2 regions of the Paenibacillus sp. FSL H8-0317 genome follow, and region 2 is predicted to be linked to the other one. Evidence: riboswitches for the same ligand, from Rfam matches in the RefSeq annotation. Region 2 holds a riboswitch; the other holds the start of a gene.
What was found. Region 2 has a riboswitch for cyclic di-AMP ahead of MHB43_RS11265 (C40 family peptidase). Riboswitches for the same ligand answer to the same signal wherever they lie in the genome.
Positions count from the first base shown of each region.

Region 1: linked by a shared signal. The riboswitch ahead of MHB43_RS07320 (hypothetical protein) and the one ahead of MHB43_RS11265 (C40 family peptidase) in region 2 are both predicted to bind cyclic di-AMP.

Region 1 is NZ_CP150294.1:1,621,480-1,629,508, reverse strand. It holds gene MHB43_RS07335 (organic hydroperoxide resistance protein) at 1-156, opposite strand, end outside; gene MHB43_RS07330 (Nramp family divalent metal transporter) at 554-1,849, shown strand; gene MHB43_RS07325 (HAD family hydrolase) at 1,986-2,669, opposite strand; gene MHB43_RS07320 (hypothetical protein) at 3,003-3,401, opposite strand; cyclic di-AMP (ydaO/yuaA leader) riboswitch at 3,517-3,691, opposite strand; gene MHB43_RS07315 (glutathione peroxidase) at 4,064-4,543, shown strand; tRNA gene MHB43_RS07310 (tRNA-Leu) at 4,694-4,776, opposite strand; gene MHB43_RS07305 (urease accessory protein UreF) at 5,220-5,921, shown strand; gene MHB43_RS07300 (hypothetical protein) at 6,188-6,391, shown strand; gene MHB43_RS07295 (hypothetical protein) at 6,419-7,054, shown strand; gene urtE (urea ABC transporter ATP-binding subunit UrtE) at 7,085-7,780, opposite strand; gene urtD (urea ABC transporter ATP-binding protein UrtD) at 7,758-8,029, opposite strand, start outside.
Region 2 is NZ_CP150294.1:2,373,647-2,381,675, forward strand. It holds gene MHB43_RS11240 (hypothetical protein) at 12-1,067, opposite strand; gene MHB43_RS11245 (xanthine phosphoribosyltransferase) at 1,272-1,853, shown strand; gene MHB43_RS11250 (hypothetical protein) at 1,951-2,280, shown strand; gene MHB43_RS11255 (hypothetical protein) at 2,400-2,618, shown strand; gene MHB43_RS11260 (carboxymuconolactone decarboxylase family protein) at 2,760-3,089, shown strand; gene MHB43_RS11265 (C40 family peptidase) at 3,163-3,627, opposite strand; cyclic di-AMP (ydaO/yuaA leader) riboswitch at 3,633-3,764, opposite strand; gene pelA (pectate lyase) at 4,183-5,145, shown strand; tRNA gene MHB43_RS11275 (tRNA-Leu) at 5,324-5,408, shown strand; gene MHB43_RS11280 (carbohydrate-binding protein) at 5,554-7,248, opposite strand; gene MHB43_RS11285 (divergent polysaccharide deacetylase family protein) at 7,703-8,029, shown strand, end outside.

The DNA.
Region 1 (8,029 bases), 750 kb from region 2:
AGCGGCAAAAAGCTGCTCAGGGTTAGTACCTTCACCACCGGAGCCACCAAGCTCTTTTGGCATTTTCAGATCATGCTTGAGAACGCCATCCGAAGAAGTCACGGAACCTGTACGTCCACCTTTAACTGTCGCTACTGCTGTATATAAAGCTTCCATTAAGAATCTCTCCCTTATCCATATAGTTTTTATTGCCTTCCTTTCAATTTAAACTTCTGGCTCATTTTGAAACGCAATTTTGTATCTTTATCAGCTTTTACAACTTTATTATTTTCATGCATTTCAATGCCATGGCTGTATTTTCCCCACGGTTGGGTAATATACGAAGGGACATCTACAAGCTGGAACCGAAATTTTGTGCTGATACATAAAAGTTGCACTAGACAAAAACAATTGAAGGAGTACAATGTAACAATAAACATAAAAATTTAGATATATCATGAGCGGGTTGTCCCGCATATATTTCCAAATCAATAATTCAAAGTCAGGTGATTATCGTATGAGTAAAAAAAATCCGTTCAACGCTCCTTCAAGAGAATCATTGTCTACTGCGGGCATGCCCCCTTCCCTTGGAGAAGCACATAGTTCCATGAAAGTTCCGCAGAATGCTGCATGGTGGAAGAAATTCCTCGCCTTTGTAGGCCCAGGATACCTTGTTGCCGTAGGTTACATGGACCCCGGGAACTGGGCAACAGATATCGCAGGCGGCTCACAGTTCGGGTATACCTTGTTATCCGTTATCCTGTTATCGAACCTGATGGCCGTTGTCCTTCAGTCGCTGGCTGGCAAGCTCGGCATCGTCACTGGACGGGATCTGGCTCAAGCCTGTCGTGAACGATTCAGCATGCCTGTTGTCATGATGTTATGGATACTGTGTGAGCTTGCCATTGCAGCCACCGATCTGGCTGAAGTCATTGGTTCTGCCATCGCGTTAAAGCTGTTATTTAACGTCCCCATGTTATACGGCGTTATCATCACCGCAGTTGATGTACTCCTGATTCTTGTACTGCAAAACAAAGGCTTCCGCGCTCTGGAAACTCTCGTCATTGTGCTGATGGCAACCATCGCCCTCTGCTTCGGGATTGATCTGTTTCTGGCGAAACCGGATATGGGCGGTGTTCTCCATGGTTTTGTACCCAATGTTGAGATTCTGCAAAACCCGGCTATGCTCTATATTGCCATTGGTATTATCGGAGCAACCGTGATGCCGCATAATCTGTACCTGCATTCTTCCATTGTCCAGACCCGTCAGATCGAACAGACCCCACAGGGCAAAAAAGAAGCCATTCGGTACTCGACCATGGATTCTACAATCGCGTTGACACTGGCCCTGTTCATCAATGCAGCCATCCTGATTGTATCTGCTGCTGTATTCCACAGCGCTGGTATGACGCAGGTTGCCGAGATCGCAGATGCTTATCATCTGCTGACACCTCTATTGGGTACTACGGTTGCAAGTATTCTGTTCGGTGTGGCGCTGTTAGCATCAGGTCAGAACTCTACCCTTACAGGTACACTTGCTGGGCAGATCGTTATGGAAGGTTTCCTGAACATTCGAATTCCGGCTTGGCTGCGCAGACTGGTCACACGTCTGATCGCCATCATCCCGGCGGTAATTGTGACAGCCATTGCAGGAGAACATGGCACAGAAGAACTGCTCATTTTGAGCCAGGTCGTGCTGTCGCTTCAATTGCCCTTTGCTGTAATTCCCCTGGTGATGTTCACAAGTGATAAAAAAAGCATGGGTGCATTCGCCAACAAATTGTGGCTCAAAATCATCTCATGGGTCATTGCCGCGATTATCGTTGTGCTGAATGTATATCTGATCATTCAGACGATTCGGTTATTCTAATCTCGTTCTCATCGACAAAATACTAAAAAGGCTGATCAACTCCGGTATGCTATACCCAAGTTGATCAGCCTTTATTGTTGCAATACAGCAAGGTGTTTTCTTTTATAGTAAAACTCAAACTCCAGTAAACAATCATCTAATCCTGATTTGGTATCAGTAACGGCAGGAGTTGATCCAATGAATCAACAGTCCAATCCGCACGTTGGTCATCAGATAGTTCTGGCTGGAATCTTCCGTAACCCTGCATAATTCGAATCGTACGCATGCCCAGCTTCAGAGCAGGTATAATGTCGTTATCGATCCGATCGCCGATCATGACGGCTTCCTCCGGTTCACAACCGGCCTGTTTCAAGGCCACAGCGTATAACTCAGGGTCTGGCTTGGACACTCCTTCTTCAGCCGAACATGCCAGAACATCAACATACTTCCGCAAGCCGTAGCTCTCCAGTCTCTCTTCCGTTCCAGGACTCTGATTGGCAATAATGCCAATGCGATAATGCCGTGACAACTGCTGAAGGACGTAATCCGCTGATGGAAAAGGACGTTCAAGATCTTTTTGAAATTTCAGCTTGTCCTGAATCTGCTTCTGGTGTCCGTCGTCTTCAACGAATGTGCGAATCGCCACTCTCATCGGCCATTGCTCATATCTCTGGTAACAGTTCGCGAACAGTTCGCGTACCGCCTCAATCTTCACCGGATACCCCAATGCACAGACTTCGCGGACGAACTGTCCGATAATATCATCAACCGGCTCCCATTCATCCACCAGTGTATCTCCAACATCAAAAAACAACCATTTCAATCCACCTACATCCGGCACGCCAATTCCTCCTTGTAAGCCACAGGTGATTCCTGATCCTAATCGAGTTCAAAAAGTCTGGTTTTCAGTACCGAGAAGATGGAATGAAGCTAGAAATGGAGTAGCGGAGCGTAGGGAAAACTACGTGAGCAACGGACATTTCGGCTGAATTTCATATTCGATGCTGATGATGCCACAAGGCATCCTTCGTAATCAAAAGCGGACTTTTTGAACAACCTCTAAAACCATAAAAAAGAAGACTCACCATCCTGCATGAGTCTCCTCAAACTTCCGTTTATCGATACATTCAATTATAACAGGCACCTTACACCTGAGCAATCACAAGCGATGGCATTAACCATTGAGGAGAAAGCCAACTTCCCCATTGAGCGAATATACGATCCGGTCTGCGCCCATGCCCCGATAGATGCCCTTAGGATGACTCTGCTCCGTAATAACGCACAGGGATTTCGATGTCCATGAACGGCAGATCTGTAAATAACGACAGGTCAGATTCAGGCTGTTCTCGAAAATAAACACGTTGCCTACGCTGCCCTGCGGCAAAAACCATTTTTGAGCTGCAGCCGTGTTCATGCGAATGACATGTTCTACTCCGATTCTACGGAGTCTGCGCTCTTCCCCTGCACTGTTGGTTAGAACGGCAAACGGCATTTTTTTGTACATCAGCAATTTAATAAATTTGCGTCCTGCTTCATTTGGAGCAGTCACTAAGATCATCTCAGTATCCATCATTCGTTCCTCCCTTGGCGTGAAAAGACAACAAAAAAGAAGCGTGGGGGACCAAGGCCTCCCGAACGCTTCTTAAATAATCCATGGCGAAAACACCATGAACCAGCGTACGGCTTGTTGCCTCTCCCTTTAACGCTTACGAGGTTAGCTGACGGATTCGGGCGCGAGAGTCGCCCTATTTCCGGCTGTCACCGGAAAATTCACCCCATGAATGCCACTGTCCTGGACAGCGCATTCTGTTGGTTCCCCCGTTTCCCATTCATCAATGAATGGAAACTCAGCGATTAAAACATCGTTCGTATATCTTAAGGATAAGATCGAGCGATATTATCGTTTGTTTCGTTTTTCAGGTACAATTTAGTTTAAATTGAAATTACGTTATGAATCATACACCCGCGCCATGTCGGTGTAAAGTCCGCCCAGATCACCGAATCGGCAGATTTTTGCCAATTCCCATCCGTAATAACGCTTACAACAAAGTTATACTCCATCTATCTCTTCAAGGCTATCTAATTCTCACTCTGGCGTAAATCACTTCCCAATTCATTCACGTATTCTGCACAACTTGCCTGTTTTGATTCTTTTAACACCACATTAGTTTTGCAATATTTAATTGTAACCAATATAATAGAAGATATAAGAGTAAATAAATGGAGGCGATTTAGATGACAGTCTACGATTACAAAGTGAATACACTTCGCGGTCAAGAAGTTGAAATGTCCGACTACCGTGACAAAGTGTTACTGATTGTGAATACGGCAAGCTCATGCGGCCTTACCCCTCAATTCAAAGGTCTGCAAGAACTGCAAGACAAGTTTCAAGATGCTCCATTTGAAGTGCTTGGTTTCCCAAGCAACCAGTTTGCACAGGAAAAAGGATCTTCCGACGATATTGCCGAGTTCTGTCAGATGAATTATGGCGTGAGTTTCCCCATGTTTGAGAAAATTGATGTGAACGGCTCAAGCGCTCACCCTCTTTTCCAACACCTTAGCACAGAAGCTCCTGGCCTGCTCGGCTCCAAAGCAATTAAATGGAATTTCACCAAATTCCTTGTGGATCAGAACGGACAGGTAATCAAACGTTATGCTCCCAAAACAACACCGGACAAGATTGAAGAAGATATCAAGAACTTGCTGCAAAAATAATACATTGGCCACCCGTAGCCGGAAGGTAGAGCACCATTGCCCCGGTAATGGATGGCCTTTTTTTTCTCAACTCTGATGTCAAACTGTTCAAAAAGACAAAAAAAAGAAGCCTTCCATTAATGGAAAGCTTCTTTTTAATCGTTCATATGATGCGGTCGAGAGGACTCGAACCTCCACGGGCATACGCCCACTACCCCCTCAAGATAGCGTGTCTGCCATTCCACCACGACCGCATGTCGTAAATAATCGGCAACAGAATTGATTATACCGGGTCCAGAACCAAAAGTAAAGTATTTTTTAATACTACTTTTTCAGCTAGGCAATTTCATCAAAAATCGCATAATCTCGTCATCTTTACCCATGAACTGCATATCATTAGATTTGATCCCCTCTTTTCCGGCTTGAGCTGATCTTATTGATTCATTTATATATAGTCCTTCCTTATATATAGTCCACCCTGCACTTCACCATATAAATAACACAACAAGTTATATAAAATAACACAATATTAAATCCCAGATTTAATTCATTAATTTTCACGGATTCTATTGACAAAAAGCGGACATTTATGGGATGATAACTATCATATAATTCGGATTTTTAAACACAAAGCAAACAAAAAGGAATGTAAATGTCACTTTAAGTGACATTTAACGAACACAGGAGGCGAATGATTGTGAACCGTGGGAATAAGCTGCTCGATTATGTCAAACTGCTTGATTCCTCTATTCAGGTTGGAGGGTTCACCCATTCCTTCGGCATGGATATCCATATCAGGGAGGGTACCATTCGTAATGCTGAAGATCTCGAATCATTCATGCGTTGTCAGTTGCATCCCAGCATTGTTCGTCTTGAAGGTATGGCCATTAAAGGCATCTATACCGCAGCAGATCACAAGGATACATGGCGGATAGCTCTGATCGACAAGCTCGTCCATGTTCAGCGAACCCCTGGAGATCTCAGAGAACAAGCTGCCGCGATGGGTAAACGATTGATCAGACTCGCACGCGCTCTGCACCCCTGGATTGAATTCAGCCAGCTCGAACAGATCTTTGCCAAATACGATTCGGTTGGCTGCCTCTCCACTGTTCACGCCTGGATTAACCACCACCTCGATATCCCGGTCGAGGAGGCGGTCCTTGGTTACCTGCATTCAGCCATGAATGCCTGCATAACCGAAGCCTCCAAAGTCATCCCCCTGAACAATGATACAACCAAGGATCTGATGGTCCGCCTGGCCACAGATCTGGAGAATGAATGGAAGACCGTCAGCGCCTCGGCTGCGGATGGACTGGCACAGCCAACCTCGATGTCCATGAAATCGTTTTTCCCCAGTTTCCATATGCTTGGAGCTGGACTTCATGCCTACAGGGCCTAATCCTCTTCCTCCTCATACCTGCTCCCCTTCATTCAGACAAACTAAAAAACACGCGGCAACCTCCTTGCCGACGTGTTTTTTGTCATTTTATTTGTTTTATTTACGTATTTACGCCATTTATCATCACAAAATACACTTTTTTCCGTCTTTTTTAATTGTTAGATGACGAATTTACGTATATAATGAAACATACAGCTCGCATTTCTATATATTCTACATGAAGAAAGGGCGGCTGAATACTACATTCTAACCAGGGGTGAACCCTTTTGAACAAGAAAAAACCAGTTACTCCGTTCGGATGGGCCATCAAACGACGGCTAACCGAACTTCAAGTGGACCAGAAGACTTTTTGCGAACAGCATGGCATCCCACCCTATCGTTTATCCAATCTCATTCACGGCACACGCAAAGCAACCCGATTCAGGCACCTGGTCGCTGATATTTTGGATATTCCAGATGAACTGAGATAAGATTTCTGCCAAAGGAGGGTCTCATCCATGAGACATGTTACATCCGATCTGGAGAGGCTGTCGTTCCAGTCCATACGTCACCAGCTCATCATCGTTGATCACAATTGGATTATCCAAAGTTGTAACCGTGCCTGGCAACAGGGACTCGGTCAATGCTCACCAAACCCGGATATACACAGTAGTCATAGACATTACCTGCACCTGACGGAAGCCTGGGCAAAACGAAGCAAGAACGCTAACATGGCACTTGTCGCACAGAATTTGAAAGAACGCGGAATACCCTTTAATCGAAATCATACATATGACATCTGCGTGTATACTGTATACAACGAAAAGAGGTGGTTTCGTGTAGAACTCACCCCTCTATCTTATGCAAATTCAATTCTGGATACCGATCTGGCTTTGATTGCACACATGGATATTACCGAACAGAGAAAGACAGAACACCAATTGAAGAAGGCATTGTCTGAAGTGCGTACATTGCGCGGACTGCTGCCTATTTGCGCCGTCTGCAAACAAATCAAGGACGAAGAGGAACACTGGAACTCCGTCGAAAGTTATCTGGAGAAGCATACCCACGCCGAATTCACCCATGACATCTGTCCGGAATGCATTCGGCGGTTATATCCAAAATACTCGAATATCCTGGACAAGCGTTCCTGAAACCTCTCTCCACTCGCCGACTAACTACAACTATACGGAGAGATGATGTTCAAACTGCGACATATCCAGTTCTTGCGGTGTCCCATGCAGGGTTATGGTTCCTTTATCCATGATATAGATGTAATCTGCGGCACTTCGTACAAAATCAATACTCTGCTCTACCAGCAGAACCGAGAGGTTCCCCTTTGCCTTGAGCTGCAAAATAACCTGCCGAATGTCCTCCACGATAGAAGGCTGGATGCCTTCTGTCGGCTCATCAAGTAGCAACAACCCCGGACGCGAAGCCAATGCCCGGGCGAATGCCAACTGCTGCTGCTGTCCACCACTCAGATCCCCGCCCTGCCGTCCATACATCGTCGCAAGCACTGGAAACATCGCCAGTACATCCTCGGGGAACGTTTTTACTCCCGGTGCACTTGTCTCCAGACCTAGCAATAAGTTTTCTTTCACCGTAAGCTGCGGGAAAATCTCCCGCCCCTGCGGTACATAACCGATCCCTGCCCTTGCCCGCTTGGCTGTATCCAAGGTGGATAACTCCTGATTTTGCCACTGAATACTGCCCTTGCGTGTTTTGAGCAGCCCCATTAATGTTTTCATCAACGTTGTTTTCCCTACACCGTTACGGCCCATCAGACACACCACCTGTCCAGGCTGTACATCCAGGTTCACACCACGAAGCACATTGCTTTCCCCATAGCCGGATTCAATTCGTTGCAGCGACAGCATGGTCATCCCTCCTTTTGCCCAGATACACTTCGGCCACTTTCGGGTCTGCCTGTACCTCCGCCATCGTACCTTCCTTCAGCAGTTTCCCTTCATGCATCACCGTTACCTTGGCTGCGAACTCTCGCACAAACTCCATATCATGCTCCACCACCACAACCGAGCGCTCACGCGCAATTTCTTGCAGAAGTCGCCCAGTCTTGTGTGTTTCTTCATCCGTCATGCCTGCGGCTGGTTCGTCCAGCAACAACA
Region 2 (8,029 bases):
GACCGTGAGATTTATATATTGTTGCGTCTACGAAAGGCGCCCCAGCGGTTCAGTACCAATTTGGCAGCCCAGATTAATGCCATACTTCCAAAGATGGGGTAAAGGATGGACAGCAGGGAACTGAATCCAAACTGACTGAGTGAGTAACACAACATCATAATGGTTAATGTAATGAAACGGGGATGGACACGTATATGTTGGCTGAGTTGCAAGGTCATTCCATAGATATCGGCTACAAAGGTACTGAATATTTCCATGAAAATAAGGGATACATATACAGATTGCACTGCCCATCCAAGTTGAAAGGCAATGCTGCCCATCGGGATTTCGAATTGAATGATGCCGGGCATTTGGGCTGACATGGCAAAATGAGCTGCCATCAGCATGAAACCTACGCCAATTCCACCCAATACTCCACCCCACTTCAGCACATTCCGACTACGAATCTGGTTACCTACAGGCACAAGAACAGCTTGAGCCAACACCAGATTGAATGAAGTATACAACAGTGGAGACAGCCACACTTGAATAGGGTTTGAATCTGTCGTCAGTGTGATGAATCGGGAAGCACCTGGATGATGGATGGTACTGGTGATCATGAGCAGAGATAACAGGAGCATCATGGGCACGACAATGCTATTCATTTGTAGGATGGCCTGAATGCCTCGACCGAGAAGCAGATATGACCCTACAAGTGTGACGATCAGACCTGTCTGATAATGCAAACCCAGATGTTCAACAAAAACGGAACCTGCTCCGGCAAGCATGACACTGTTCACGCCAATGAGAATGAGAAGGGTCACCCAGGTGATCCATTTGCCCGCCTTGTGGCCGAATAAATGTTTGTTCAGATCCTCATAAGAGCGGGAACCGGTATCGTGAGCGATCAGCATCATTTTGGTACCTAACCAGACAAAGAGCATGGTGGATAAGCCTATGGTGACGGTGGCCCATTTGCCATACTGGGTAAAAAACTGCAAAATTTCCTGCCCTGTAGCGAAGCCAGCTCCAACAACCGTTCCGATGTATGTAAATGCGATCTGCAGCACCCGAAATGCCTGTTTCATGTGTTTCCCCTCTCAGGCCCCTGTATAGTTTGGACATGCGGGTACCATGGTACAAGGTATGCTTGACCCACGAAAGTCATGACAATCGATAATGAGCTTTGGCTTGAATTGTGTCTCAAGGACAGCGCCCAGGCAATTTCGCTTGAACTTATAGATAGATATATGATACTTTTACCTCATAGGATAGGCTTGGGAGGTCAAATCATGGAATTATTGAAACAACGAATTTTACAAGAAGGTGTGGTTATCTCGGATCAAGTTTTAAAGCTGGATGGTCTGTTGAACCACCAGATTGATCCTGCATTAACGATGGAGATGGGACGTGAGTTTGCTGCCCGTTTTCGTGAAAGTGGAGTAACTCGTGTAATCACGGTAGAATCCTCAGGCATTCCGGTTGCGTTTGCCGCAGCTTATGAACTTGGGGTGCCCCTTGTATTCGCCCGTCGCAAAAAAACACTTCTGGCTGATCCTGATGCTTACTGTGAACGTGTACCGTCCTTTACCAAAGGAATTGTAACTGATATTATGGTATCCCGCGAGTTCATTCATGAGAATGACCGCATTTTGTTCATTGATGATATTATTGCCAATGGAGATGCCGCTCGTGGCGTCATCAAAATTATCGAGCGTTCCGGTGCGGAACTCGTTGGATTCGGCGTTGTGGTCGAGAAAAGTTTCCAGGCAGGAGCACGCACAATTCGTGAACAGGGTATTCCGGTGGAAGCCTTGGTACGCATTCGTTCCCTGAACGATGGTACGGTACAATTTGACGATAACGAAATGTGACATTTTAAAGGAATAGGGCCTATTTTTTGAACTATGCCTTTGCATGACCGCGGATTTCATTTATAATGGGGTTATGTTAGGGAGAGGAGGCAACACCATGGGGAACCAACTGGCAACAGAACAATTTTTTAATGATAAGCTGGCGGAATCGAAAGTTCATTTTGAACGTGCCCTGGATTGTAAACATACGGAATTCGATGACCTTTATCCCTATATGATTGAACATCCTCAATTTTTCTGGTACAAACGCTATGTTGCCTGGTCAGAATTACTGACGATTGTAGGCTTGTGCGAAGAGTTGTCCTTCTCTTGGAAAGAACAATTTACACCGCATCAAGTGGAGTACCTTGAAGAACGTGTGATGTCCGCCAAAGTGCTTGATTTTTGGTTTGAGAAGAACGACAGCAAAGAGCACGCGCAGCGGTAACTTTCAGTCGGGACATAATTTCGAATGACATGACAGTCCAATACAGTCACGTGAGACCTAAATGACTTTTCATTTAGGTCTCTTTTTGTAAATAAATTTGAAATATAGGAGCCATGAAGATGATTAGTGATACAGAATTGGACGCTCTGCGTCTGTCAGGTGAGAAAGTTAGAGTAGTACGGGACGAGCTGGAATCGAACGACGTGAAGGGGATTGTGGTTGCCTGGGATGGCGAGCAGGTACTTATCCGTCGTCAGAATCGACGTGTCGTTAAGCTGGACCGAGGTTACAGCTATCAGCTGTTCAGCGAGCCGCGCCAGAGTCCACTTAGTGAGTAACAGCTTATAATTATGGCAGAGCCATGAGCGTTAAATGTTTGGAATTACCATGATTTCTTGGCATAATTGACTCATTCGGGAGAGAAGATAGGTACAGTGAGGAAGATCTGTAACTATAGCCGAGAGGGTGTGCTACAAGCGATGACATTGATGAATGATAAAGTTCATGCCTACAAGGATCAGATTGGAGCATTAAGCGATGTACTGCCAGGTGTGGTGAAGTCATATCATGAGTTTACCGGAGAATGTTTCCAACCTGGCGTGATTGATGCGAAGACAAAACAGCTAATTGCGCTTGGGATTGGATTGTTTGCCAACAATGAGGTATGTACCTTCTACCATGTAGAAGAAGCCCGTGCTAAGGGTGCAACAGATCAGGAGATTATGGAGACCGTTGCGGTGGCCGGAGCTGTTGGAGGAGGACATGCACTGTCTCAGGGTGCGATGCGAGTGCAGAAGGCGCTGCATTAGTAAGTAATGCAACATACATTTTTAAGTACAAAAAAGGCATCCGGTTAATAACCGATGCCTTTTTGTATGTGAATTACATTTTACCCAACATTTTATCATACATAAACTGTCCAGTTACCCGACGTGCTGTTACATAGCGGTCATTAAAGTATGGATTCGATAACTTTGTGATGCTTACACCTTTACTGCTGGAGGCATGAGCGAATTGTCCGCCGCCGATATATACACCTGTATGTGAAATGCCTTTGCCTGTTGTATTAAAGAACACCAGATCACCTGTCCGAACATTGCTCTTGGATACAGGCGTACCTGCTTTGGCTTGCTGCTGAGAAGTACGTGGCAATTCAATGCTGTATTTGTTGAAAAGATATCTCATAAAACCAGAACAGTCGAAGCCGGCTACAGTTGTGCCACCCCATTTGTAAGGTATACCTGTCATGTTGTTCACTACGGAGTTGATACTGCTTGCCTCTGTGCTTGTTGCCCCGGATGTAAATAATACAGCTGCTCCAAAAATGGAGATAATCAGTTTTTTCAAAATCAATGTTCTCCCTTCGATGCCTACGGAGTTAGCTAAGGGTTCGGTAGAAGGTTCCCTATATTTCCTATGTATAAGAATAATTCACCCAAATTGGTTCCCCCGTTTTCAAACATGAAACTCGGCAATGAATAATTAAGTTTTTGTAACTATTTGAAACTATATTGCATAAATGCGTAATTGTCAAACCTATTTAAAACCCTTCGTAATACCTCAATGTTAGCGGAATTAAGGTTTTTATATGAAAGAAGGGATCAAGTTTGGGTATCATTCATGACAAAAACGTCATTATTGATTCGTTTAAGACGAATTTGGATAAATAAATAGGTTTGTCATGAGTTAAAAGAACTATCCCGTTATGTAGAATTAGAGAGATTATATTCATTAAGTTGCATATATTGACAAAAATCGATTTTTTGCATATTATCTGATTATCCAATCCACATATTGGATTAAAATTGATTTTATTATGTGATAAATACAAATAAAGGAGGTTTGGGGACGCGTATCATAGGTAAGTAAAAGTGGAAGATTTATAAAAACGAACATAGGAGAGTGTTACATTTGAAAGCGAAGAAAATAATTACTTTTGTCCTGGCATGCACGATGGTGTTCTCGGCAGTTGGAATGGCAGTTCTCCCTGTAGGGACGGTATCTGCTGCGGATGCATCGGGTACTACAGCGAGTATTTCTGATATTTTGAAGAACCAGCTGCCGGATGGAGGTTGGAGAAAAGATTATAAACAGACAAGTGGAGAGTGGGCGAAGTCCACGATCGACAACAAGGCTACATACTCAGAAATTAGAAGATTGGCGAAGGAATTTAAAAAGACGAATGATCCGCGTTACTCCACAGCTGCAATCAAAGGAATTAACTTTTTGATCAACATGCAGTATTCAAACGGCGGATGGCCACAAGTTTACCAAAGCTCCGGATATCACAAGCACATCACTTACAATGATGATGCCATGATTAATGTAATGATCATGTTGGATGAAGTAGCGACACGTAAAGGTGATTTCTCGTTTATCGACAGCACTCTTGCTAACCGCAGTAAAAACTCAGTTGCCAAAGGTGTAGATGCAATTCTGAATACACAGGTTGTTTCAGGCGGTAAGCTGACAGCATGGGGACAACAACATGATTCCAGTTCTCTTAAACCGGCAAGCGCAAGAATCTATGAAGTACCATCACTGACGGCTGGAGAGAGTGTAACGATTGTTAAATTCCTGAAAACCAGACCTGCTACCGCTAAAATTACGGCATCCATTAAGGGAGCTGAAGCATGGTTTAACAAAGTGAAGATTACGGGTTACAAGTATGAAAGAGCAAACGGAGACAGCAAAATTATCGCTGATTCCAAAGCTGCACCGATCTGGGCTCGTTTCTACGAAGTGGGAACGGATAAACCGATCTTTATTGGTCGTGACGGGGTCGTTAAATACAAACTAAGTGATATTGATAAAGAAAGAAGAGGCGGTTATGCTTGGTACGGTAACTGGCCTTCCAAGCTGTAATTTGTATTATGTTTCCGTTATAATGAACCAAACTATTAGCAGTTAAAGGTAAAGCCCGAATCGAAATGGACGTCTGTTTCGATTCGGGCTTTATTGTAATTATTTTCATTGTTGACATGATAGATTCCACATGATATATTATTTCTTGTCGCCGATATTGATCACGGAGATACAATATGCGGTCGTGGCGGAATTGGCAGACGCGCACGGTTCAGGTCCGTGTGGGCTAACCCCCCGTGGAGGTTCGAGTCCTCTCGACCGCATCTAATAAAAATACTCCTTAAGCTAACGCTTAAGGAGTATTTTTTTGCATTTTTTGATATAACACTAACTTTAGACTCGAGTATCCAAGAGGTTAGTGCTTAGCTGCACGTTCAGCAAATGTCTTCCATCAGCCATACGGAACGTTTATTGTGCTGCGGTAACATTAACGCTATCAATATTCGGTCCTTCCGATCCAGTGGTAACCACTTTCAATGTATTGGTCCCCGTGTTCATGGGGACCTGTATTGTTTTTTCAACCCAAGTGGACCAGCTTCCCGTAGCTGGAAAGGGCTCGTTGCTGATGACTTTGGTTCCGTTCACAAAAATGTCGAGGTTCCGAGTGCCGCTTTCCAGCGCATAACGAAACTTTACGTTTTTGGTACTTGTTGTAGTGTTATTAATGCCGTTCCATTGAATGGCCGAACCAGTCATCGCATTGAAGTTAACATACCCGGAGCCAGTGTAACCGGGGTAGATTGTTTCAATGGCAGCTTCCGTAAGTGAGGTTCCGGTCTCTGCTTCATACGTAGTGCCACTGCCTGTATTCCCGCCGCTATTACCGCCAGTAACGTTGGCAACAAACGTTGTTACGCTCTGAGGTGGGAGCTGTGCCGTGAAGGCTCCATTGGATACAGTAAGCGGGGTTCCGCTTGCCAAGTTTCGACCGCTGTCTGTAATCCATGAGGACACAGTGGAGGCATTACCATTCTGCAGAACGAATTTTTGGCTTGTGGCTGAAGTTCCACGGTTAATTGCCACAACGACGACTTTGTTATCACCTTTATAGGCTGAGACAAATGTGTTCGTATCCGGATTTTTCGTTGCATCGACTCGCAGGTAGCCTGGACGAACGAATTTAGAGAAATGAGCCATATTATACCCGCGTTTGCTTATGGTACCGTCCTCTTTCATCGGACCATACTGTCTGCGGATGTACCACCACACATAGGCCTGGAAATCACCTTCTACCATGGCATTGTGCATGTGATAGGAAACGTCTAATGCTTCAGGCCAGCGGTCTGCTGAGTTGTTATCACTGTTCGGAACATACACCTCAGTCATCCACAGTTCTTTACCGGCTCCTTTTTGCTTAAAGAGAGGGTAGGCAAAATTCGAAATCTGTGTTCCATACGTATGCGCTCCCAGAATGTCCATGTTGGCAAGCGCCTGCGGATCATTCAGGATTGGGTCTGATATGTTCTTTAAGTACTGGAAGGATTCAGGCGCCATGACTTTGGTACCTTGAATGGACCCGGCATTTTCTTTCATGAATCGAAGGATCTCTTGTGGAGTCCACCAGGTCCAGTCATGAGCATAATCCGGTTCATTTTGCACAGAAATGGAATATAAATCTACGCCGTTATTTTTCATGTAGGTTACAAAGTCGTTCAGATGTTGCGCATAGGCGGCATATTTGTCGTATTTCAGGCGTTTGGCATTTGTGTCTCCATTGTGGTTGAACGTTTCAACCATGCTGCTTGGAGGATTCCATGGGGATGCAAATACGATAGCACCCTTTTCGATAGCCCGTTTGGCTGTGGCAACTTCACGGTACCAGTTATTAGAATCTGGATCGACGTAAATCCTGAGAATGGAGAAGCCTAACTGATTCTGATCATTACCAAAAGCAGTTTCACGTTGAGCGGGAGTCAGATCACCAATCCAGGCAGGAAGGTTAATGCCTCCAAAGCCCTTGATTAGCTGTTTTTCCGAGGACAAATTAATGTTGGCATCGCTGGCTGCTGACACATTTGTCGGGGTTAACATCAAAGGCAGAGCTGTTAAACAGGCCAAAAGAACATTAATCGTCTTTTTTAGTTTGAATTTCACTACTTTCATCCTCCTCGATAATAGTAAATGGTTACATAGAGAAACCGCGACCAGGGATAACAAACAAGAATAGCGGATTGTCTGGCATTTATTTTATGTAAACCCTTTCAAAACCTCCTTCCATAAATCATAGGAAAGAAATGCAGCACATAACCTCTTTCATTTGTTGATTCTACTAAATAATTCCTAAACTGAAAACCTGACAAATTACAGTATTTTTTCTAATTAATCTCTATTCTCTAACTGTTCAATGACAGTTTTTGTCTGAATGCAAAGAAGAAAATAGGAATGATGGGGATCTTCGTTTGAGATAGAGGTCTCCAATGGCGGGGATATTGTTATTAAGGAAGGCTTTGGCTTACATAATCCTCCCTTCATTATCAAACAATGAGATCACAGAAGTTACGGGGAGGGAATCATGATGAATGAACAGAGAAAGAATTATCGATTCATTGCAGGTATCATGGCATTTTTGATTGTGTTTTACGCAGGCATATCGGCAGGAGGGCCTACAGCGGCAGCTTCAGAGTCCCCATCGAATGACAAACGGTTAGCGATTATCATCGATGATGTTGGTAATGACATGAGGGGTACGGCAGAGATCCTGGCGATGCCAGTTAAATTAACGGTAGCGGTCATGCCTTTTTTGCCAACAACGAAGAAAGATGCGATAGCTGCACATGAAAAGGGGATGGATGTGATTGTGCACATGCCCATGGAACCCAAGAAAGGACGACCTGAATGGCTGGGCCCGGGTGCAATCACATCCAATCTAACAGATGAAGAAGTC